3 regions of the Clostridium sp. CTA-5 genome follow, and region 2 is predicted to be linked to each of the others. Evidence: riboswitches for the same ligand, from Rfam matches in the RefSeq annotation. Region 2 holds a riboswitch; each other region holds the start of a gene.
What was found. A riboswitch is a leader RNA that binds a small molecule or an ion and turns the genes downstream of it on or off. The one in region 2 is predicted to bind lysine.
Positions count from the first base shown of each region.

Region 1: linked by a shared signal. The riboswitch ahead of lysA (diaminopimelate decarboxylase) and the one ahead of ACYUET_RS04500 (amino acid permease) in region 2 are both predicted to bind lysine.
Region 3: linked by a shared signal. The riboswitch ahead of dapA (4-hydroxy-tetrahydrodipicolinate synthase) and the one ahead of ACYUET_RS04500 (amino acid permease) in region 2 are both predicted to bind lysine.

Region 1 covers NZ_BAAAAT010000002.1:627,942-636,443, reverse strand. The annotation lists gene ACYUET_RS07855 (peptidoglycan recognition protein family protein) at 1-696, shown strand, start outside; gene ACYUET_RS07850 (hydrolase) at 2,155-2,829, shown strand; lysine riboswitch at 3,090-3,258, shown strand; gene lysA (diaminopimelate decarboxylase) at 3,467-4,759, shown strand; gene lepB (signal peptidase I) at 5,744-6,274, shown strand; gene lepB (signal peptidase I) at 6,700-7,287, shown strand; gene ACYUET_RS07830 (DUF3006 domain-containing protein) at 7,468-7,686, shown strand; gene ftsH (ATP-dependent zinc metalloprotease FtsH) at 7,762-8,502, shown strand, end outside.
Region 2 covers NZ_BAAAAT010000001.1:971,032-979,533, forward strand. The annotation lists gene ACYUET_RS04490 (hypothetical protein) at 1-293, shown strand, start outside; gene ACYUET_RS04495 (alpha-amylase family glycosyl hydrolase) at 364-1,653, opposite strand; lysine riboswitch at 1,938-2,113, shown strand; gene ACYUET_RS04500 (amino acid permease) at 2,328-3,818, shown strand; gene ACYUET_RS04505 (leucine-rich repeat domain-containing protein) at 3,962-5,965, opposite strand; gene ACYUET_RS04510 (TM1266 family iron-only hydrogenase system putative regulator) at 6,445-6,693, shown strand; gene hydG ([FeFe] hydrogenase H-cluster radical SAM maturase HydG) at 6,761-8,179, shown strand.
Region 3 covers NZ_BAAAAT010000014.1:62,495-70,996, forward strand. The annotation lists gene ACYUET_RS17615 (ammonium transporter) at 1-824, opposite strand, end outside; gene ACYUET_RS17620 (phosphotransferase family protein) at 951-1,904, opposite strand; gene ACYUET_RS17625 (DUF1540 domain-containing protein) at 2,233-2,394, opposite strand; gene ACYUET_RS17630 (PRK06851 family protein) at 2,698-3,786, shown strand; gene ACYUET_RS17635 (SulP family inorganic anion transporter) at 3,961-5,631, opposite strand; gene dapA (4-hydroxy-tetrahydrodipicolinate synthase) at 6,349-7,215, opposite strand; lysine riboswitch at 7,332-7,498, opposite strand; gene ACYUET_RS17645 (MBL fold metallo-hydrolase) at 7,757-8,502, shown strand, end outside.

The DNA.
Region 1 (8,502 bases), on a different contig from region 2:
ATTGAAAGAAGAAATAAGAATAGAACACATTATAGGATAAAGCAGATGTATAAACAAAGGATTTATAAAAAAATTATTATATTAATGGTTAGTGCACTTTCATTATTATTAATACTAGGATATTTTAATAAGAATAGGTATGTAAGGTTTTTAGAAGATAATCCATATTCTCAAGGAGAAAAAATAAAAATTAGTGATTTGCAAAGACAATTGCCTGAGTTAGAAAATAGATTGGGAATACATGATGTAGAATATAAATGGGATCAAGAATTAGAATGCAATAATAAACCTAAAGTATTAGTTTTTCATCATGCAGCATCTAAAGAATTAACTCCTCAACAAATAAATCAGATGCATAAAAACAAAGAATGGGCTGGAATAGGATATCATTTTTATATAAGGAAAGATGGAACTATATATAAGGGAAGGCCAGAAAATGCAATAGGGGCACATATAAAAGGGCAAAATAAAGATACATTAGGGATATGTTTAGAAGGAAATTTGGAGGAAGAGGAACCAACAGAAGAAGAAATTAAGGCTTTAGAAGAATTATCAACATATTTAATAGTTAAATATAATATTAATAGGGTTCAAGGACATGGAGATACGTATGATACATTATGTCCAGGAAAAAATTTTGCAATAGAAAATGTTAAAGAGGGAATAACTACTGAAATAGAGAAAATAAAAAGATAATCTTAATGTCAGTTTGCTCTTAAACTACAATATTAAGAGTTGTTAAAAAACATGTTGAAATAATTATTTTTATGAATTTGACTAAATTAAAGAATTGTATGGTTCTTTGTTGTAGATCTAAATTTGCAACATATTATAGGTGAAAATTAAAAAGAATGACCAATCACTTCTATAAATAGTGTTTAATACAATGTAAGCTACTTTATAGAAGTGATTTTTTTAATATCTAGGAAAGTAGAGAAGTTTTGAAGCTTTAAAGGCTGATAAAATTAAGGTTATGTAGAGATTTTTGAATTGACAATGGACCATGGACAATTGTTCATTGAAACGTGGCGTAACCACTTTTATTCTGCTAAAATAATTTATGAATTTTTAGATTATAGAGGTTTTTATATAGAAAATATATGACGTATACTTAATAATTGATTATGAAATTTTTAAAGAACTTTTAATGAATATATTTTGTTAAATTTTATAGAGATTTTTATAATAATTGTTCGTTGTTATCTGCTAAGAGTCAATCAGAATGTGTATAAATTACTTTTTTTATTACTTGTTTGTGGATAACTTTAAAAAAATAATGATTACATAGCTTATGGAACGAATAATATGGAAATTTCAAGTGGGTATATCAAGTCTAATTGGTAGTATAAGATTTTGTTAATGAGAAAAAATATAAGATAAGGTCGAGATAAGAGTTTTAGCATTTATTGATTATTACAGGATTTGGATTAATTTGGAGAAAAAATAAATGACTAACTAACCTGTGCATAACTGTGTGGATTAAAAATGTGGATATGTATACGTATAATAAGGACAAAGCCACTAAATATAAGCTTGTAACATGTTTGTGGAAAATGAGAAAATGCCTGTGGATAAAATTGTGGATAAAATAATTATTGTTAAAGTTAAATCCTCTACATATTGTAATGTGGAAAATTAGATGTAACAATATATAGAAAAATGTAAAATTAAAGAGTATATATATTTTGAAAAATATGGTAAAATATACATAAAAATATATTATTAACACTATAAATAAAACTGTGGACAAAATCTGTGGATAATGTGGAAAACTAAATAAAAAAATTTCTTTAAGAAAATATATTTAAAGGAGTATAATATATTTGTATAATTGTTTTAGTATAGATTTTAATTTAATGGTTTAAGTAAATAATCAATATTTTAAAAAGTTTATGATTATATATGTTCTAATTAAGTTATACATTTATAACTTTTTATTTATTTTTATAATAAAGTTACATTTGTTATAAAAATATTTTAGTTAGAATCATATCAAAAATTTTCTATATAAGTTCCTATTTATAATAATTTAATATTTGTAATTATAATAAGATTTATATAAATAAATTTGATTGAAACTTAGATAATATTATATTTTTAATTTAGATACTTATTATATTTTTAATAATGTTTAGTAATAGGGGGAATATATGTATGGCAGCAAAAGAGTCAAAACTTGTTCCAGAGATAAAGGGAACACTAAGAAATCATGTAGTTGAAGTTCCAGCGGTAATAAGAGACTGTGGTGGAATTAAGATCTTTGGTAAAAGAATAAAATCTCTATTATTTAGTACTGATGTTGCAGTAATCAGAAATACAAATGCAGATGCAATTATTGCTGTATATCCATTTACACCTCAACCATTAATTACACAAGCACTTGTTATGGCAGCGGATGTACCGGTTTTTTGTGGAGTTGGAGGTGGAATAACTCAAGGGAAAAGAGTTATAAATTTAGCAATGGATGCAGAATTTAAAGGTGCTATGGGCGTTGTTGTTAATGCACCAACATCTAATGAAGTAGTAAGAAAAATAAGAGCAACAATTGATATACCAGTTGTTGTAACTGTTGTATCTGAAGATGAAGATATAGCAGAGCGAATAGAGGCTGGAGCAACGATACTAAATGTTTCAGGAGGGAAAAACACAGCAAAAATAGTTAGAAATATAAGAGCAAAGTATCCTGAATTTCCAATAATGGCAACAGGAGGACCAACAACTGAATCTGTTAAAGAAACTATAGCAGCAGGTGCAAATGCAATAACATATACACCACCATCATCTGCAAGTATAATGGGAGATTTGATGGATAAATACAGAAATGAATAAAATATAAATATCCTTTTTAAAATATAAAGAATGAATATATAAGACACATTAAAAAATAACAACTAGTATATTGGGAGATGATATTTTCTTTATGTGTATAAATATTGGAAATTGTTTAACATTTGTTAATTATTAAAGGGGATATGTTTTTAAAATTAATTAATTCATAAACTTTGGGGAATTATGTTAAAAAATATTGAATTAAATAAAAAATATGATATCATATTTTTAATAGTTGAATAAAATGGTAATATAACAAAGCCTAGGGTAGAGGAGCCGTAATAATTATTATCTATAAGGAGTTGGCAGATAATGATTTATAGAAAAAGGTATTATGGCCGAAGAAATATTCTTTATGCGAAAGTTTATTTCTGGGTATGTATAGAATATGTACATAACTGTCACTTGATGTGGGGAGCTACAAGGTATAATAGTTGCACTAATATTTCAATATGAATAATGTAGAGTGCTTTAATTAAGTATAAAAATATAATTCATAATGTTTTATAAGCATTAAAACTTTAGCAATAAGCAATGAGCAATAAAGTACTATTAGCCAAAACTCCACATGTCGCAGATTAGATATTTCTATCTGTGACATTTGTTTTTTAGCAAATAATTATTGGAGGTAGATAAAATGAAATTATTTGGAACTATGAAAGTTGAAGATAATGAATTAGTGGTTGGGGGCGTTAAAACTACTGAATTGGTTAAAGAATATGGTACACCACTATATGTAATGGATGAAAAATTAATCAGAGAATATTGTAGTGATTATTACAAATATTTTAAATGTAATGAAAATGGAAATAGAGTAGCTTATGCGGGGAAAGCTTTTTTAACGCTTGAGATGTGTAGAATAATAAAAGAAGAAGGATTATATCTAGATGTTGTATCAGGAGGAGAATTGTTTACTGCATATAAAGCAGATTTTCCATTAGAGAAAGTTATGTTTCATGGAAATAATAAAACTTTAGATGAAATTGAATTGGGTGTTAAACTTGGGGTTGGAAGATTTGTTGTAGATAATTATTATGAAATGGATGCTTTAAATAAATTTGCAGGTCAGCAAAAAAAAATTCAAAATATATTTTTAAGAATAACACCAGGTATTGAAGCACATACACATGACTATATAAAAACTGGTCAAGTGGATTCGAAATTTGGATTTGCACCCGTTGGCAATATGATTGAAGATGCGATAAATAGGGCGCTAGAGCTACCTAATATAAATTTAATTGGACTTCATTGTCATATAGGTTCTCAAATATTTGAACTTAAACCTTATGAGGATGCAGTCGAGATTATGATGGATTTAATAAAAAAATTTGAACAAAATACTGGATATTTAATAAAAGAACTGGATTTAGGAGGAGGTTTTGGTATATACTATAGTGGAGAGGATAAACCAAGAACAACTAGAGAGTATTGTGAGACAATAATAAATAAAGTTGATGAGGTTTGTTCGAGAACAGGTCAAGCAAGACCATGTTTAATTATAGAACCAGGCAGAAGTATTGTTGGAAATTCTGGAATTACTTTATATACAGTAGGTTCAATTAAAAATATTGAAGGTATAAGAAAGTATGTATCAGTAGATGGAGGAATGACTGATAATATAAGACCAGCTCTTTATAATGCAGAGTATGAATGCATGTTAGCAAATAAGGTTGAGGATGATTCTAAAGAGATAGTTACTATTTCAGGTAAGTGCTGTGAATCAGGAGATATATTTTTAGAACACGTAAATCTTCCTAAAGCTAAAGCAAATGATATTTTAGCAATGATGACTACAGGTGCATATGGATATTCAATGTCTAGCAATTATAATAAAGTGCCTAGATTAGCTGTAGTTATGGTTAGAGATGGAAAAATAAAACTTGTCTGTAAAAGAGAAACTTATGAAGATGTAATAAGAAATGAAATTTAATTTATTATATTTTCATAAAATTAAAAAGCTTTTTATTAATATTCTTTCCCAAGATATAATATATAAAAGAGAAATGTGTACCGAATTTATATTTGGTACACATTTCTTTTTAGTGCATTTTATATTGTATTCAAATTTTAGTCTATGTTTTAAATGGATGTTTGTATTTAAATATAGTTATTAATTTTTGTTAAACATTGTCTTCAATTAATAAGCACAACTTGGTATAACAAATATTTATTAAAAACATAATACTAAGATAAATTGTTACACTAATAATGTTAGATTAAAGTATATAAGTTTCAATAAAGTTTGTTCATTAAGTCACAATCAAAAAATAACAAGTCCATTTGCTAACCTATTTTCCATCATAGAAAGCTCGACTCGCATACGCTCGTTGAGTAAGGATTCACACAAAATGATAGATTGCACTGTGTAAAAGTTCTGCTAATCAAATATAAAATTTGGAGCATCACTTTTGGTTCTCTGCTCATTGTCAAATTGACCTAATAGGCTTGTTATGAAGGCAATTAGTTTCCTTATCTAATGTATTAACTTAATTAGAACATATATATTAATATTTTAAGAAAGAACTATATTAAAAATATAATAAGGTAAACTTATAATGTAATAAGTTTGTTATAAATCATTAATGTTTCAACATAAAAAATTATGATATACTTAATTGAGATTATAAATTTTATTGGCTTACTACAATTTATAATATGTAAATTTACTATTAAAGTATAAGATAAATACTTTTGTAAGCATCTTTTTTATAAGTTAAATTTATTTTAGTCATATGAAAAAAATAATAATTCAAAGGTGTGTCGTATATTTTACTTTAGACAAGGAAACAAATTTAGTTAATAATTAGCTATTAATTAAATTATTTATCCAATAAACAAGAGAAAATATACAGGTGTATTAGTCTATTATTTTTTGAATGTGTCTTAAGGATACAATTAGAAAGGTGGAGACGATATGGAGGAGAGTAATAATAAAAAAGGGATTATAAGAGAATGGGGTCCAACAATATTAGCAGCAGTTATTATAGGATTATCATTATGGAAATTTGCAATTTATAGTGTTTGGATTACTAGTGGATCTATGATTCCCACATTAGAAGTAAAAGATAGACTTATTGCAACAAGAGTTCATAGTCCTCAAAATTTAAAAAGAGGAGATATTATAATCTTTCAGTCAGATGAGTTAGAAGCAACTTTAATAAAGAGGCTTATAGGACTTCCAGGTGACCATATAGAGATAAAAAATGGAGTTGTTACTCTAAATGGAGAAATTTTAGATGAAAGTTATGTTAAAAATAATGACTATAGTAATGATGGAGATGGAGTTTTTGATGTTCCAGAAGATAAGTATTTCTTTTTAGGTGATAATAGACCTAGATCAGAAGATTCTAGATATTGGGAAAATCCATATATAGATGCAGAAAAAATACAAGGAAAAGCTAAAGTGAAAATATATCCATTTAGTGATTTTGAAATGTATAAATAAATAATAAAATGATAATTAATTATAAATATAACTAAAAAATTAAAAAGTGCAAATTATAATAAATGTCATATATATAAGTTACAATAAAATTTGTTTATTAATATAAATCTTAGAATATTAATAAATGATATGACTTACAATTATAGTGAGGAATTTATATAAAAAATTTATAATATATGATTCTAATTAGATATTGTTACTTAAAGTTATAATTTTATATAAAAATTATATAAAAGTATTAACTTAATTAGAATATTAATTAAAGTAATCTAGTTTTAAAATTGAGTAAGAAATCTATACAATATTTATTAATTATAAAATATTAATTTAGAAGATATATTAATATTATTTTAAACAAAGTGTAAAGTTTTACGTATAAAGTATGAATATAAATTAAATATAAGCTCGTTAAGGAGAAGAATTTGATGTTAGAAAAAGATGGTAATATGGATAAGTTAGAAAATAATGAAGTAGAAGAAAAAAAATCTAAACTCAAAATGAAAGGAAACTTTTTTAATGAATGGATAGTACCGATATTTGCAGCAGTAGCTATTGCTTTTTTAATCAACAAATTTTTAGTTTATAATGTATATATTCCAAGTGAATCAATGGTTCCTACATTAAATATTGGAGATAAGTTATTTGTAAGTAGAATATATAATTTAGATAAAATTAAAAGAGGAGATATAATTGTATTTTACTCTGATGAGCTACATGAGACAGTAATAAAAAGAGCAATAGGATTACCAGGAGATCATATAGAAGTAAAAGATGGAATTATCAGTGTGAACGGAGAAGAATTAAAAGAAGATTATGTTAAAAATAAGGATTACAGTAGTGAAACTAATGGTACATTTGATGTTCCTGAGGGAAAATACTTCTTTTTAGGAGATAATAGACCACGTTCAAATGATGCTAGAAGATGGATTAATCCTTACATAGATAGTTCGGATATAAAAGGAAAAGCTGAAGTTAAATTTTGGCCATTAAAAGATTTTGAAATGTTAAAATAAATTAATATATAAATAATTAGTAAATCTTATACATTGATTAAGGCAATTTAATTAATGTATAAGAATTTTATACTATATTTTAGAGTATTAATACACAATATAACTTAAAATATATATTTGTAATAATATAATGGTATAATGTTTGAAAACGGGAATTTTATATTAGGAAAGGATATAAATATGGTTGATAAATATATAGTAGATAGAATTGAAGAAAACTATGCAGTGGTTGAAAATCATGAGGGTGATATGTTAGAAGTATTAATTTCACAAATTGAAAATATTCCCAAAGAAGGGGATGTCCTAGTTAAAAAAGAAAATATGTTTATTATAGACTATGAGGAAACAAAGAATAGAAGAGATAAAATAAACAATATGATGAAAAATATGTGGAAGTAATCTTTTAAGGTACATTTTTGAATAATTATTTTTAAGTGCCTTAGAGACACAGTTTGATAGGAAGGATGAGATTATATGCAACGTGATAATAAAAAGAAGAAAAATGGATATACCACTATGATTATATATTTCTTACTAGTATTTATGTTTATAAGTGCAGCTAATTATGTAAGAGAGGCAGCTACTACAAAACAAATTTCATATAATGAATTTTATGAAATGATTGATAATAAGGAAGTTGCTAAGGTGGTTATAACAAATGATAAGTTAACAATAACACCTGTAGATGATAGTAAATTTAAGGGGAAGACTTTATATACAGCTAATATTAAAGATGAAGATTTAATAAGCAAATTAAAAAATGCAGATCCTAAAATAGATTTTACAGGAGCATATTCAAAGCAAAACCCTATTTTGGATTTTGCTCTTAGTTGGATATTACCAATGGCTTTATTCTTCTTTATTTGGAAATTTTTATTTTCTAAAATGGGAGCAGGCGGAGGCATGGGTGGCGGTATCATGGGTATCGGCAAAAACAACGCTAAAGTTTATGTGGAGAATGAAATTGGTGTAACATTTGATGATGTTGCAGGTCAAGAAGAAGCAAAAGAATCACTAAAAGAAGTTATAGACTTTTTAAATTGTCCTAAAAGATATACAGCAATAGGTGCTAAATTGCCTAAGGGTGTTTTACTTGTAGGACCTCCAGGAACAGGTAAAACTCTTATAGCAAAAGCAGTTGCAGGAGAAGCTAAAGTGCCATTTTTCTCACTTTCAGGTTCAAGCTTTGTTGAGATGTTTGTTGGAGTTGGAGCT
Region 2 (8,502 bases):
TTGGAATATATGGAGTTATTATAGCATTACATTTAATAAAAGGAATTATTGTAAAAGACAACAATGTTACACAGAGAAGATTTGGTATTTTGGCTGTAATATTAGCATTCACTTTTTCAATTGCTTTAGGTACTTTGTGGGAAATATTCGAGTTTTCAGGCACTTATCTATTTAAAATTGATATGCTTGGTGGAGGATTTGAAGATACAATGTCAGATCTTATGGTAAAAAGTTTATCTGCTTTTATAACTTCTGTAATATGTTATTATAGAAATTTTAGGATAAAAAAATAGATACAATCTCAAAAATATATTTTTTAAAATTGTATCTATAAATAATTGTTTCTAATATAAAATATAACTTTTATTTAAACAATTTAATAATTATCGGTTTTCCTGATACTCTAATTTTCCCCTCATTTACTTCTAACTCAGAATTATCAATTAAATTTAAATATTTTCCGTTATTAAGTTCAACTGGTATATCAGCTTTGTTTCCTCTTATGCTAAATATTCCAATAACCTTTTCATCCTCCGTTTCATATTTTCCGATAATAATATCTGAATCATTGTCACATTCTAAGGTGTAATCTCCCACTATAAAAATTCGATCTTTTTTTATCTTATAAAGGCATTTCATTAATTCTGAAATATCATATCCTGTATTCCAATTAACCTTATCAATCTCAAATAAATTTGGTCTAATAACATTTTCTTTTTCTTGACCTGCATAAATAAGAGTTGTTCCCTTTTGAAAATATAAAAATGCTGTTAAGTTCTTTAATTCTTCTTCATCTTTAAGTCTACTCTTAATTCTAGGTTGATCATGATTTTCTAAAAATCTTAATTTAATATAATTAACTGGATAAATGCAATCTTGAAAATTAAGTATATTAATATAATCACTTAAACTAATTTTACCATCAATATACTTATTAAAAAAACTAAGTATGTCATAATCATAAGTAATATCAAATGCTTTATATATTTCACTATCTGAATGCCCTACAAATCCTTGTTTTCTATTTAACTTTATATATCCAGGCTCTACTGTTTCCGATAACCATATGCATTCTGGATGAAGTGAATTTATCTCTTTTCTAGCCTTTTCCCAAAATTCAATTGGAACTAAAGAGGCTACATCACATCTAAATCCATCTACTATTTCTGCCCACATTTTAAGAGTATCTATTTGATAATTCCATAATTCCTTATTATTATAATCAAGATCTATTACATCCTCCCAGTCTCCAACTTTATTTCCTAAGTTTCCATCAGCTTTCTTATAAAAATATTCAATATGATTTTTAACAAGCCATGAATCAAGAGAAGTATGATTGTAGACAACATCTATTATACATTTCATATCAAGGCTATGTATTTCATTAACCAACTCTTTAAAATCATCTATTATACCATATTCATCATTAACATTCCTGTAATCTTTTATAGAATACGGACAACCTAATGAACCTTTTTTCCCCTCTACACCAATTGGATGAATAGGCATAAACCATATAATATCTGTTCCTAATTCTTTAATACGTTTTAAGTCTTTTTGAACACCTTTGAATGTCCCTTCTTCACTATGATTTCGTACATAAACACAATAAATTATTTGATTTCTTAAATTAATATTTGTATTAACTGCCATATAAATTCCCCCTTAATTACCTCTTAATACTATAATAGAATCTTATCTAATATATTTCTTGCTCTATTTTGAAAAATAATAATACAATTTTGATAATTAAGTCTGCTATATTAAATTATTATTGTTAACTTAAATTTAATAATTATTAAAGTAATTAATCACAATTTAAATTAACAATATATTATATTTATATAAAAAAATTAAATTTTAAAAATATTTTTTTATTTTGTATTGACTTATTTATAATTTTACTCCATAATTACGGTATAAACTAACAAGTAGATAACTGAGATAGAGGTGCGAAATTTAATAGTAGTATTATGGAGGTAAGCTCAATGAAGTAATACGAAAGGAACTTTCGCCGAAGTAAATAGTTAAATTGCTTTAATACTATTTACTGGTCTTATATAAAATATATATAAGACTGTCACAAATTCTTTTGTGGAGAGCTATTTTCAATGGAAATTTACGTTATTTGTTATATTGGTTTAATATAACAAATTCGTATTTGTGTCATGAGTGTGCTCTCATGGCATTTTTTTATTGTTTTAATTTACATTCAAAGTCTAATAGACAAGCTTTTTTGTTTATAGTTTCCTTTGAATGTATCAACCTTTAATATTATCTTAGTTACTTACTTATGGAAATTTAAAACCATAAGGAGGATAAATAAAATGAGTCAAGAAAATCACGAATTAAAAAGAAGTTTAAAAGCACGACACTTAAACATGATAGCTATAGGAGGTTCTATTGGTACTGGTATATTCCTAGCAATGGGTGATACCTTACATCAAGCAGGTCCTGGAGGAGCGCTTCTAGCTTATGCATTAGTAAGTATTATGGTGTACTTTCTAATAACTAGCTTAGGAGAAATGGCAACTTATATGCCAACATCTGGTTCTTTCAGTTCATATGCTAATAGATTTATTGATCCAGCACTTGGATTTGCACTTGGTTGGAACTATTGGTATAACTGGGCTATAACAATAGCAGCTGAAATGGTTGCAGGTTCTTTAATTATGAAATATTGGTTTCCAAATGTAAATGCCCTATTCTGGAGTATATTATTTTTAGCAATAATAGTTGGTTTAAATATTTTGTCATCAAGAGCATATGGTGAATCAGAATACTGGTTTGCTGGAATTAAAGTAGTTACTGTTCTTGTATTTTTAGCAATTGGTATTTTAATGATTTTAGGTATAATGGGTGGAGAAGAAACTGGTTTTCACAATTATTTTTTAGCTGATGGGCCATTCCATGGAGGGGTTAAGTCTATATTTTCTATATTCTTAATTGCAGGTTTTTCATTTCAAGGAACTGAGCTTATAGGCGTTGCTGCTGGTGAAAGTGAAAATCCCGAAAAAACTATACCAAAGGCTATACATTCAATATTTTGGAGAATATTAATATTTTATTTAGGAACAATAATTGTTTTAGGTGCTATAATTCCTTTTACTAAAGCAGGTGTTGAAACAAGTCCATTTACAATGGTGTTTGAAAAAGCTGGTATAGCAGGTGCTGCTTCATTAATGAATGCAATTATATTAACTTCTGTATTATCTGCTGGTAACTCTGGTATGTATGCATCAAGTAGAATGCTTTTTTCAATGGCTAAAGAAGGTATGGCTCCTAAGATTTTCTCTAAAACTAATAAAAGAGGAGTACCTATAAATGCTGTAATTTTAACTACTCTAGTTGCTTCTGCTTGCTTTTTAACTGGTATATTTGCAGAAAGTACAGTTTATGTTTGGTTAGTTGCTGCATCTGGTCTTGCTGGATTTGTAGCTTGGGTGGGTATAGCTGTATGTCACTATAGATTTAGAAAAGCATTTATTCATCAAGGTAAAAATTTAAAAGATTTAAAATACAAAGCTATATTGTATCCATTTGGACCAATACTTGCATTAATAATGTGTATAATTATAATGTTAGGTCAAGGATATTCATGTATAAAACCTGAAGGAATTGATTGGTATGGTTTAATTGCATCTTATATAGGAATTCCACTATTCCTTGTACTTTATATAGGTTATAAAATAAAGCATAAAACTAAAATTATTCCTTTAGATGATGTTGATTTAAATTTCTCTGAAGATAATAATGATAATACTACTGATTTAGATGAAGTTAAATTTGATAATTTTCAATCAGCTGAATTAAATTAGTAAAAAATAATATAATTAATAAGAGAAGGCTGAAAATTAGATGAAATCTAGTTTTCAGCCTTTTTAAAGTAAATTCAAATGTTAATGAACTTTATACTACCAACATTAACTTAAAACATAGCTATAAAAGTTTTTCTATAAAATTATTGAACCCATGCTCCACTTGAATTAACATAATAACCATTTATTGTTGTATTGCTGGCCATTGTACCATCATAATAAAGATAATACCAATTTCCGCCTTCATTAATCCATCCTCTTTTCATTATTCCTTTATAGCCATCTGATAATGGATTAAAATAATACCAATACCCATTTATTCTTTGCCAGCCTGTTAACATAGCTCCTTTATAACCATTTGAAACTGGGTTCAGATAATAAATAGCTCCATTAAGATTTATAAATCCTGTAGCCATCTGACCATTTCCGTAAAAATAATACCATTGTCCATTTTCTTCAAGCCATCCATTTCTCTTAGTTCCATCACTCCAAAGCCAATACCAATTTTCTCCTTCTTGATGCCATCCCTGTTTTACTGTTGAAGTCGGTATCTGTTGTATTTTTCCAGAATCTGTAGAGGTTTCACTAGTACTTTCATCTGGTTTAACCTTAGCTCCATCCCCTGTTAAAGTTGTCCCTCCAGGAAAAGCATTTTTCCCAATACTTTTTACGCTTCCAGGAATTTCAACTTTGCGAATATTAGTACAAGATTCAAATGCGCTCTCCCCTATTCTTTTTACACTTGATGGAATCTCAACCTTATTTAAATCAAAACAAGCATTAAAAGCTTTTTTTGCAATAGCAGTTACACCATCTGGAATGATTGCCTCTTTTATATTTCCTCTAGCATATACTAAAACATCATCTATAATTACTAATCCATCTGAATTCATATGATCTTCAATCCAAGGAGTAGATCTAAAGACACCATAACTTATATCAGTTAAATTTGATGAAAATTCTATCTCATTTAATGATACACATCCATCAAAACCATAATCTATATTAGTTACGCTTGAAGGTATTTTTATGCTTTTTAGATTGATACATTGATCAAAAGTACCTAATTCTATCTTTGTTATACCATCTTCAATATCAACACTAGTTAAATTTTTACAACCACTAAATGCAGCTCTTCCTATACTTTTTACACTTGATGGGATTTTAACATTCTTTATATTTTTACAACCTGAAAATGCTCCATCTTTTATAGTTGTTACACTTTCTGGTATTTTTACATTACCAGACGCATTTACACCACTTACTAAAATACCATTTGTAATTATCAATCCATCTGAATTTGTTTCAGCATCAGTTAATGGGACTCTTTCAAAAGCACCTGTTCCTACATATGACATATTACTTGGAATTTTAATATTAGTTAATTTAGTACAATCTCTAAAAGCATAATCTCCTATACTTTTTACACTTGATGGCATTATAACCTTAGTTAAATTAGAACAACGTTCAAATGAACTTTTTCCTATACTTTTTACACCTTTTGGTATTGCTACACTAGTTATATTAGTATTAAAGAAAACGCCATCTCCTATACTTTTTATATCTGAAGGTATAGTTATATCTCCAGATGCATCTTTCCACTCCATTAAGATACCATTTATTATGACTAGTCCATCAGAATTTCTTTGATTTTCAAACCAAGGAGTTCCATTAAAAGCTTTATTACCTATACTAATTACACTTGATGGCAAATTAATATCTTTCAAGTTTTTACAATAATCAAAAGCAAAAGCATCTATCCTTTTCACACTTGATGGAATCTTAACCTTAGTGATTTCTTTTTCTCTTTTCCCAAAATTAGGATCAGTACGCACACTTGGTGTAACTACATGTCCTATACTACTTACAACAAAACCATCTAGTTCTGATGGAACTTCTATATAACTACTAACATCAACTGTTCCACAAATTTTAATTGTTCCATTTTTAAGTTTTTTATACTCCCATGTGATACCATTCTCATCAACAGCACTATGTGTTCCTTCTAATATTTCCTCAAACTGATTACTTTTATATATTGTATCATTTTGAGTATATTCATTTGTTCCTGCCCATGCAAATTGAGTGCTTGCAGAGCTAAAAGTAAGTGCTGCAGCTATTAGTCCTACTATACTTTTTTTAATCATTATTTTTCCTCCATCCTATATATTTGAATACAAAAATTCAAATAACATACTTATATGTACTGTTTAAAATAAAATATCTAACACTTTTATAATTTAATTATTTATTAGTTTATATTTCCTTAACATAGATATAATACTATTGATTCCATACATTGTCTAATATCTAGTTTCACTCTAAATACCTTATTTAAACATTCATTGACTCTAAGTTATAATAATATATTTTTTACTATTTACTTTTATAAATATATAATCATAAATTAATTTTTTGATAAAAATATTAATTTATGATAAAATTAATTTAAATCTTACTTTAAGGATATTCCTGAGAGAAAAGATAAAAGCTAACAAAATGTTCTGAAGTACATGAGGGGTCTACCCAAGTGATAAGGCAAATATATAATTAAGTATATATCTCTATGCCTTTTTTGGTATAGAGTTTTTTATTTACTTAATTTAAAGAAGGGAATGAAAATACTATGGATACAAGAATTGCATTAATAGGAATAATAGTTCATGATATAACTGCAACTGAAAAAGTAAATGTCATACTACATGATTATAATAAGTATATAATTGGAAGAATGGGACTTCCTTATAAAGAAAAAAATCTCGCTATTATAAGTATCATAGTTGATGCTAGTAATGATATTATAAGTTCATTATCTGGTAAATTGGGTATGTTAAAAGGCATAAATGTAAAAACTATGTATTCAAAAATAGATTAAATTCCCGTTAACTTTAATGTTGTCAGAACAGCTTTATTAAAATTCATATAGAAAGAAGATGTTTGACATGTATAATGTAAAATCAAATGTAGCAACTGAATTTATTAACCATGAAGAAATTTTAGAAACACTTAAATTTGCAGAAGAAAATAAGAGAAACAAAGTTTTAATCAATGAAATATTAGAAAAAGCAAAAAAGTGTAAAGGTCTTTCTCACAAAGAAGCTGCTGTGCTACTTGAATGTGACTTAGATGAAGAACTTGAAAAAATATATGATTTAGCTAAAGAGATAAAACAAAAATTCTATGGAAATAGAATAGTTATGTTTGCTCCTCTTTATTTATCAAATTATTGTGTAAATGGATGTACTTATTGTCCATATCATCACAAAAATAAACATATAAGAAGAAAAAAACTTACTCAAGAAGAAATAAAAAAAGAAGTAATTGCACTTCAAGATATGGGACATAAAAGACTTGCACTAGAAACTGGTGAAGATCCTATTAATAATCCTATTGAGTATGTTCTTGAAAGTATAAAAACTATTTATAGTATAAAACATAAAAATGGTGCAATAAGAAGAGCTAATGTTAATATAGCAGCTACAACAGTTGAAAACTACAGAAAGCTTAAAGAAGCTGGAATCGGAACATATATTTTATTCCAAGAAACTTATAATAAAGAAGCTTATGAAAAACTTCACCCAACTGGTCCAAAACATGATTATGCTTATCATACAGAAGCTATGGATAGAGCTATGGATGGTGGAATTGATGATGTCGGATGTGGTGTTTTATTTGGATTAAATCTTTATAGATATGATTTTGTTGGGCTATTAATGCACGCTGAACATTTAGAAGCTGCTAAAGGAGTTGGCCCTCATACTATAAGTGTTCCTAGAATAAGACCAGCTGATGATATAAATCCTGAAGACTTTACTAATGCTATTTCAGATGAACTATTAGAAAAAATAGTAGCTATTCTAAGAATTACAGTTCCTTACACTGGAATTATTGTTTCAACTAGAGAGTCTCAAGAAGCAAGAGAAAAATTACTAAAAGTTGGTGTTTCTCAATTAAGTGGAGGTTCTTCTACAAGTGTTGGTGGCTACTCTGAAAAAGAAAAAGAAGATGAAAATTCATCTCAATTTGATGTAAATGATAATAGAACTTTAGATGAAATAGTTAACTGGTTATTAGAAATGGGACATATCCCAAGTTTCTGTACCGCTTGCTATAGAGAAGGTAGAACTGGAGATAGATTTATGAGTCTTGTTAAGTCTGGTCAAATAGCTAACTGCTGTCAACCTAATGCTTTAATGACTTTAAAAGAATATTTAGAGGACTATGCTTCTTCAAAAACTAAAGAAAATGGAGAAAAAGTAATAGGAAAAGAAATTACTAGAATTCCAAGTGATAAAGTTAAAGAAGTAGTACTTAAACATTTAGAAGAATTAAATGAAGGCAAGCGTGATTTTAGATTCTAATTTTTAAATAACGCTATGTTTTAAGTAAAGGTTGATATTTTAGTATAAGGGCGAACTGGCATTGGAATTTGCTTTTTAGAACTCTTAAGTGAAAGTCAAAATTTTATATTTTGATACTTGAACTTACTCAGCGAATATACATGAGTCGAGTTTCCTTTTAGGCTTACAATTAATTGCTTGTCATCAATCTGTGATTGGGAGCATGCATTAATTGGACTAAGCTTTATTTTAGAATTCTTAAAGTAAATTCCCATGTCCATGAGCTTTATACTATAATATCAACCCAATTTTAAAATATAGCATTAAATAAATATAAAGAGGAT
Region 3 (8,502 bases), on a different contig from region 2:
GTTATAGATACTAAACCTATTACAGCACCTGTTATAGTTCCTAAAATAGTAGGATTACCATGTTTTATTTTTTCTATTAACATCCATGAAAGCATCCCTGCTGCCGCAGATGTATTAGTTGTTAAAAATGCATGTACTGCAAGTTCTCCTGAACTTAATGCACTTCCTGCATTAAATCCAAACCATCCAAACCAAAGTAATGCAGCTCCAAGAAATACAAATGGTATGTTATGTGGATTGTATTTCATTTTACCATACCCTTTTCTAGGACCTAAAATTATACATGCAACGAGTCCTGAAACGCCTGAACTTATATGAACTACACTTCCACCAGCAAAATCTAATGCTCCTAAATTTTTTATAATTCCACCATCTCCCCATACCATATGCGCAAGTGGATAATAAACAAAAACTGACCATATTCCTACAAATATAAATAATGATGAAAATTTTATTCTATCTACCAATGATCCTGTTATTAATGCTGGCGTTATTATAGCAAACATCATTTGAAATGTTGCAAAGAGAATGTGAGGTATATTATTAGCATAAATAGGGTTAGGATCTGCTCCAACACCTATAAAGCCTATGTAATTAAATCCACCAACTATTCCTCCTATATTTTCCCCAAATGATAAAGAATATCCTATTACTACCCATAATACAGATGCTAATCCACATATAAAAAATGAAGACATAATAGTGTTTAATATATTCTTTCTACGTACCATACCTCCGTAAAAGAATGCTAATCCCGGTGTCATTAAGAACACAAATGCCGTACATATCAGCATAAATGCGCTATCTGCTAAATTAACGTTCATATATATCCCCCCCATAAAAATATAAAATAAAAGACGCTTAAAGCCTATGCTCTAAACGCCTTTGTTTATTATATTGATAATATTAATATAATTAATAACTACTGTCAATATTATATTTATTACATCCTATTGAAATATATTTAATGTTTTCATTATAATTCCTTTAATCTCTTTATATTTATTAGGCATTTCTTCTTTTGCACTTATAAGTTGAATTAAATTAACTAAATCTCTAAGTTTAGCTATCTTATACCAGCCTTTAATAAGTTTTTTATCTGAATGCTTATTATATTCTTTTTCAAATATATTAATTAAATTTTCATCAAAATAATTTTCATACCTAAATAACTGACCTATATCTGCTAATGCGTGTCCCGCCATTGAAAATTCCCAATCTATAATCCCTGCTAGTTTTTTATTATTAATTAGTATATTAGTTCCCTGAAAATCTCCATGTACTAATGAAATATCTTTATCTAACTCTATTAAAGCTTGAAGATTGTTTTGTACTATAGTATTAATTCTATCAATAACATCCTGTCCTAATCTATTTTTAAAGTTTATATCCATAAAGTTAGCATACCATGTATATAATGGCGGTAATTTATTTACTACTTCTAATTTTTCATTAAATTCACCTATACTATTAAATTTAAATTTATGAATCATGGCTAATGCTTTAGCTACTTCTTTTATGAAATTTTCATCAATAATGTAACCATCTTTTATAGCTTGCCCTAATGTTTTACCTTCTATATACTCATAAAGTGCAAATGTTCTATTATTGATAATATAACTCTTTGAAATATAATATATATTTTGTACTTGTACTTTATCTTTAAGTAACTTTAATAAATTATTTTCTTTTTTATAATCACAATTTAACTCTGGAAAAATTTTTAATATATATTTTTTATTTGAATTAGTAATTTTTAAAATATAATTACTAGTTCTACATCCTTCATTGATTGGAATTATATTTTCAATTGTATTATCTTCTAATATCTCCTTAAGAAGTTTATTTGCTGTATGTAAATCTATATTTAAAAATGGAAGTGATCTTTCCCAATTATATTCCACTTATTTATCCTCCATAAAATCATAAAAAATTTCAAACTAAGGCACATGAAATAAAATAATAAATCAAAGATGCGATGTATATTTTGTGTCAGACGAGGAGCTAAGTCTTGCTAATAGTGAGCTATTAGTGAGACTTTGCGACGAAGTATGACACAAAATAAACGAGTATACTGGTCTATTATTTTTTGAATGTGCCTTAGATTAGCCTAAACTTTTTAAGGACTATCGTCAATAGATGTTTCCTATAAAAAAGGGTTTAAAGAAAAAATATTTTTCTTTAAACCCCTTTTTTTATAAATCAGTCTTATAAATAGCTATATATTTGTTATTAACTATTTAGCACAAATGATTCACAATCTGTACATTCTATCTTGCTAGGATTTGATTCATGTGTTCCTACGCTAATTTCTTGTAAAGTACAATAATTTTCATTGTGGTTATGATGTTTACAATTTCTAATTGAACATCTTATACTTGGATTTCTTTCCATTATAATCACTCCCTAAAGTTTACTTCAAAATTATTATGTACTTTATAAATAAATTTATACTCTTAATTACCTTTTATAATTAATTAACTTATTGTTGAAATATTAGTTTTTTAACCTTTATCTTCTCTTTTCCTATTTACTTATGCTAACTTCAAAGCTACTATTTATACTACTTTTAAAAATTTATAATTAAATTTATATAAAAACTTTAAATTAAAATTTTTTTAATTTACACATATATTTCTTTTAAGCATATATTATTTATTGTTAGTAATATTTTTTATAAATTAAGGAGTGATAATCTTGTCTGGGAAAATTTTAAATTATTATGCATGCGCTAATACATCCAAAGGTTTTTGCAATTTATTTCCATCCAATTTAGAAGGATTAGATAAAATATTTATACTAAAAGGCGGTCCTGGCACAGGTAAATCTACACTCATAAGATCAATAGGCAACTATTGGAATGAAAAAAATTATGATATAGAATTTATCCACTGTTCTTCTGATAATGGATCTCTTGATGGAGTAATTATTCCAAAACTCAAAGTAGCTATAGTTGATGGAACAGCCCCTCATGTTATCGAGCCAAATGCACCAGGTGCAATAGAGGAATATGTAAATCTAGGGGTAGCTTGGAATAGTGATAAATTAAAAGAACATACAAGTGAAATTATTAAAATTAAAGAACACATCTCTACATGCTATGAGAATGCTTACAAACTGTTTGCAAAAGCTCTTGTAACACATGATGATTGGGAAAAAATTTATATTGAAAATATGAACTTTAAAAAAGCCGATACTATTGCTAAAGATACCATTAATACATTAGTTGGAACTTCTAAGTTTAATAAAAAAGCTAATATTAAACATCGTTTTTTCGGTGGTGCTACTCCTAAAGGACCTGTTGATTTCGTTGAAAATTTAACTATTGATGTTCCAAAAAGATATTTTATAAAAGGAAGACCTGGTTCTGGTAAATCTACACTTCTAAAAAAACTCGTTAAGGAATGTAAGCTTAAAGGAATTGATGCTGAAGTTTATCATTGTGGTTTTGATCCTGATAGCTTAGATATGGTAGTAATGAGAGAATTAGGCTTATGTATATTTGATTCAACAGCACCTCATGAGTATTTCCCTTCAAGAGAAAATGATGAAGTATTAGATATGTATAAAGAATTAATAACAGAAAATACTGATGAAAAATATGCTAACACCTTATCTAGTATAACTAGTAAATATAAAGAATTAAATTCTAAAGGAATAGCTTATCTTGCAAAAGCAAAATCCTATCATGATGATTTAGAAAAAATTTATGTTTCTGCAATAGATTTTAGCAAAATTGATTCTATAAAAGATAATTTAATTAAATTGATAGATTCTTTAAGATAGCATTAATTAAAATATTTAGTAAAAGCCATTATATCCATTAATATAAAAAAGTTGATTCAAAATTATAAATTAATTATTTTGAATCAACTTTATATTATTTATCTATATTTTAAATATGTATTAATATCTTCCTAAAAATATTATCTTAAGATTATTATTAATATGTTTTTTATTTTATGAAGCATCATTCATAAAATTTCTTATTTTAGTTATGTAACTACTTGATATTTCTATAGCTTCTCTTTTAGTTTCATATATATTTTCTTCTCCAATAATATCTGCAATTCCCATATTACCCAAAACATGCATTGGTTGTTCTTGTACATGGGTTATTAAAAGTTTTATTTTTTGTTTTTTACAATAACCAACTATTTGTTTCAATGCATTTATTGCAGATGCATCTATTGCATAACTATGTCTCATATCTAGTATAAGTACTTCTGTTGATGGTTTTACTGAATTTACTTTTATTAAAAAATCTTGTACTATTCCAAAAAATAAAGGTCCATCTACTTGATATACTGAAATTTTACCATCTGACTTTCTTAACATATCTAATACATCATCATCAAATACTTTTTCATCTACTAAATCTCTAATTGCTGTAGTTTCAGAGACTCTTTTCATAAATAAGAACATTGTCATAATCATTCCAAAACCAATCGCAACTACTAAATCAAAGATTATAGTACAAAAGAAAGTAACTAATAATACCAATAAATCACTTTTAGGTGCTTTTAATAATGATTTAAATGTTCTCCATTCGCTCATATTATAAGATACAATTGCTAATATTGCTGCTAATGATGTCATTGGTATTAACTTTGCAATTGGCATTAAAGCTAACATTATAATTAACAATGTTATAGCATGCACCATTCCTGATATTGGACTCTTACCACCATTCTTTACATTAGCTGCTGTTCTAGCTATTGCTCCTGTTGCAGGTATACCTCCAAATAATCCTGAAACTATATTTCCTAATCCTTGTGCCACTAATTCCATATTTGAATCATGTGTATCACCGATCATTCCATCTGCAACAACTGCTGATAATAACGATTCTAAACCTGCTAAAATAGCTATAGTCATAGCTGGTGCAAATAATTGATTTATAGTACTTATACTTATGCTAGGCATAACAGGCATTGGAATAGCTGATGATAATTGTTGGAATCTATCACCTATAGTTTCTACTGGTAAATTCAAAAATTTCACCATTAAGGTAGCAACAATTAATGCAATCAATGAACCTGGTATAGTTTTATTAACCTTTGGCCAAAAAACTATGATTAACACACAAATAATCCCTATAACTAGTGTCCATATACTTAATGTGTTCATATTAGAAATATAACTTTGCCATTTAGGAACAAATTCTGCTGGTACCTTATCAATCTTTAATCCAAAAAAATCTTTAACTTGCGTTGATAATAATGTTATTGCTATACCACTTGTAAAACCTACTGTTATTGTTTGAGGTATGTACTTAATTAATGATCCAAATTTTAAAAGTCCCATTATAACTAACATAATACCTGCCATTATTGAAGCCGTAATTAATCCATTTAATCCATATTGCTGAATAATTGAATATATTATTATTACGAATGCTCCTGTTGGACCCCCAATTTGTACTTTACTTCCTCCTAAAAAAGAAATTATAAATCCAGCAAAAATTGCTGTTATAAGTCCTTTTTCTGGTGAAACTCCCGACGATATTGCTAATGCTATAGATAAAGGTAATGCTATTATTGCAACAATAATTCCTGATATAATATCTTTTAATAATTGTTGTTTAGTAATTTCTTTACCTTTAATCATTTTAAATAGTTTAGGCATCATTTCTTAACAACTCCTTTTTTGTTACATATGAAAAAAAATAATACACTAATTTTTTATTCAACTCATTATTAATTAAACAATATAAATATTCTTATTATTTAATTAAATATATTTTAATCTAAGTATAATATTATAGTATAAATTCTCTATATAAAGGGTTTTCATCCTTATTAGTACATTACTTTATTTCATATGTGCGAATTTAACCCATTATATATTACTCCTAAAAGTTTTAATCGTCAAAAATTTTATATTTTATATAATGTTTTATAAATAAAACATTATAATACTTAAATTCAATTAAATTACACTATAAATAACAAAAAGAAAATTATATAAAAAATAAATTATAATTTAAATAAATTTTTATATATTTAAACATAATTTATATAAGCTATAATAGATTTTACACATCATTTAAATCTCTTTAATCTTATAGATCCTTATTAACTAAAAAATAGGAATCAAGAGTACCCACTTCGTAGATAGTTTTTTTACACTAAAACATAATAAAATTTAACTTCTTGGAACTATAAATTTTATTATGCTCCTAAAGTTATTCACAAATTTGGCTGTATTATAAATTCTAAAAAAATAAAAAAGATAAAATTAAAAAGAATTTAATAATTCTTTTTAATTTTATCTATCCGAAATAGCCCTTATTTCTTATTGCTTTTACTATTGCATTTTATTTTGCCCCATATATAAATAAGTTATTTATAATAATAACATATTTTCTAATTTTTTTTCTAATTCTTTTGTTATATTTGTAAGTGGTAATCTTACTTCATCACTTTCAATTAATCCTTTTTTCTTTAAACAATATTTTAATGGTGTAGGATTTGGTTGCTCAAATAACATTGGAATAAAACTATCCAACTCCTTCCATATTTTAAGCGCTGATTGGTGATCATTTTCTTTTATATAATTATATACTTTAATAAAATCTCTAGTTCTTAAACTAGCTGAAGCTAAAATACCTCCATGACCACCAAGCGCAAGTGTTGTATAAAAAAGAGCATCCTCGCCAGTTAATACCGAAAAATCATTTGGTGCATTTAAAATTAATTCTGACGTTTGTTTCATACTCCCTGAACAATCTTTTATACCTACTATATTTTCTAGTTCTGCTAATTTAAATATAGTATCATTTTCAATATTAGAACCTGTTCTATAAGGAATATTATATATTATAATATTTAAATCTGTTGATTCAGATATTTTTTTAAAATGTTCATAAATGCCTCTTTGATTAGGTCTTGAATAATAAGGTGATACAGATAGTATTCCATCTACTTTATTGCTTTCAGCTATCTTTAACTTTTTAATTACTTCAATAGTATTATTTCCACCTAAACCAGTATAAACTTTTACCCTACCATTATTATATTCCATTGTTTTAGCTAATATTTCTTCATATTCCTCATTTGATATTGTTGGACTTTCTCCTGTAGTTCCTAGTGGTATGATTCCATCTACCCCTTCATTTACATAATGATTTACTAAATTTTCATATGATTTGAAATCTACCATACCATCTTTAAATGGTGTTATAAGTGGAACTATTATTCCTTGAATTTTCATTATTAATCCCCCTAACTAATTTTTACATAAGAAAAACCGTTGTAGTTATAACTACAACGGGTAGAGTTCATTTTTGCTAAAGCTTATAAAGATATTATATTAATAATATCTGATAAAATCCTTGTAGCACTCCACTTCCGTGACAGTTATACATATATTTTATGTATACCCAGAAATAAATTTTTGCATAACATATTTCTTCGGCCATTATACCTTTCCTTATTAATCAACGCTTGCCAACTCCTAATAAGTACTATTTATAATTAGCTCCTCTACCATAGGTCTTCGTATTTATTTTTATCTATTGTATCATTTACTTATAAAATTGTAAAGTACTTACAATAAGATTTATATGTTTAGGCTTGTCCTTATGAATTATAAATTTTATAATATACTTAATTTCAATACATAAAGGACTATTTCAAAATAAATATAATATATTTTAAGATAATGTATTTATTATAGTAAACAAACAAAAATCTTTCAAATTCATAATAAATTTTCTGAAATAGCCCTCTATAAATGATTAAAGGAGATAAAAATGGAAAATTTAAATATACTTGGTACTGGATCTGCTATGGTAACGAAATGTTATAATACTTGTTTTACTCTATCAAATAATAATGAGCATTTTCTTGTCGATGCAGGTGGTGGAAATACAATATTATCAAATCTTGAAAAAGCAAATATATCAATTAATCAAATACATAATATGTTTATATCACATAATCATAATGATCATATCCTAGGAAGCATATGGGTAATCCGTTCTGTAGCTCAAGGAATATTAAATGATAAATACACTGGAAGTTTTAATATTTATTGTCATAAAACTTCTATTACTGCAATTAAAGCAATATGTTCTTTTGTGCTTCAAAAAAAATTCTTAAAATTATTTGATGATAGAATTATATTTATTGAAATTGAAAATAACTGTAAGTTTGAAATCTTAGGAAGAAAAACAACTTTTTTTGATATAAATAGCACTAAACAACTACAATTTGGGTTTAAAACTACTTTATTAAATAATAAGAGTTTAACTTTTTTAGGTGATGAACCTTTTAGAGAAAATCTAAAAATATATTGTGAAAATGTAGACTATTTGTTCCATGAAGCATTTTGTTTATATTCTCAAAAAGATATATTTAAACCATATGAAAAACATCATGCTACTGTTAAAGATGCTTGTAAAAATGCTAATATTTTAAATGTAAAATCTATAATTTTATATCATACCGAAGATAAAAATTTAGAAAAAAGAAAGGAACTCTATACTAAAGAAGGTAA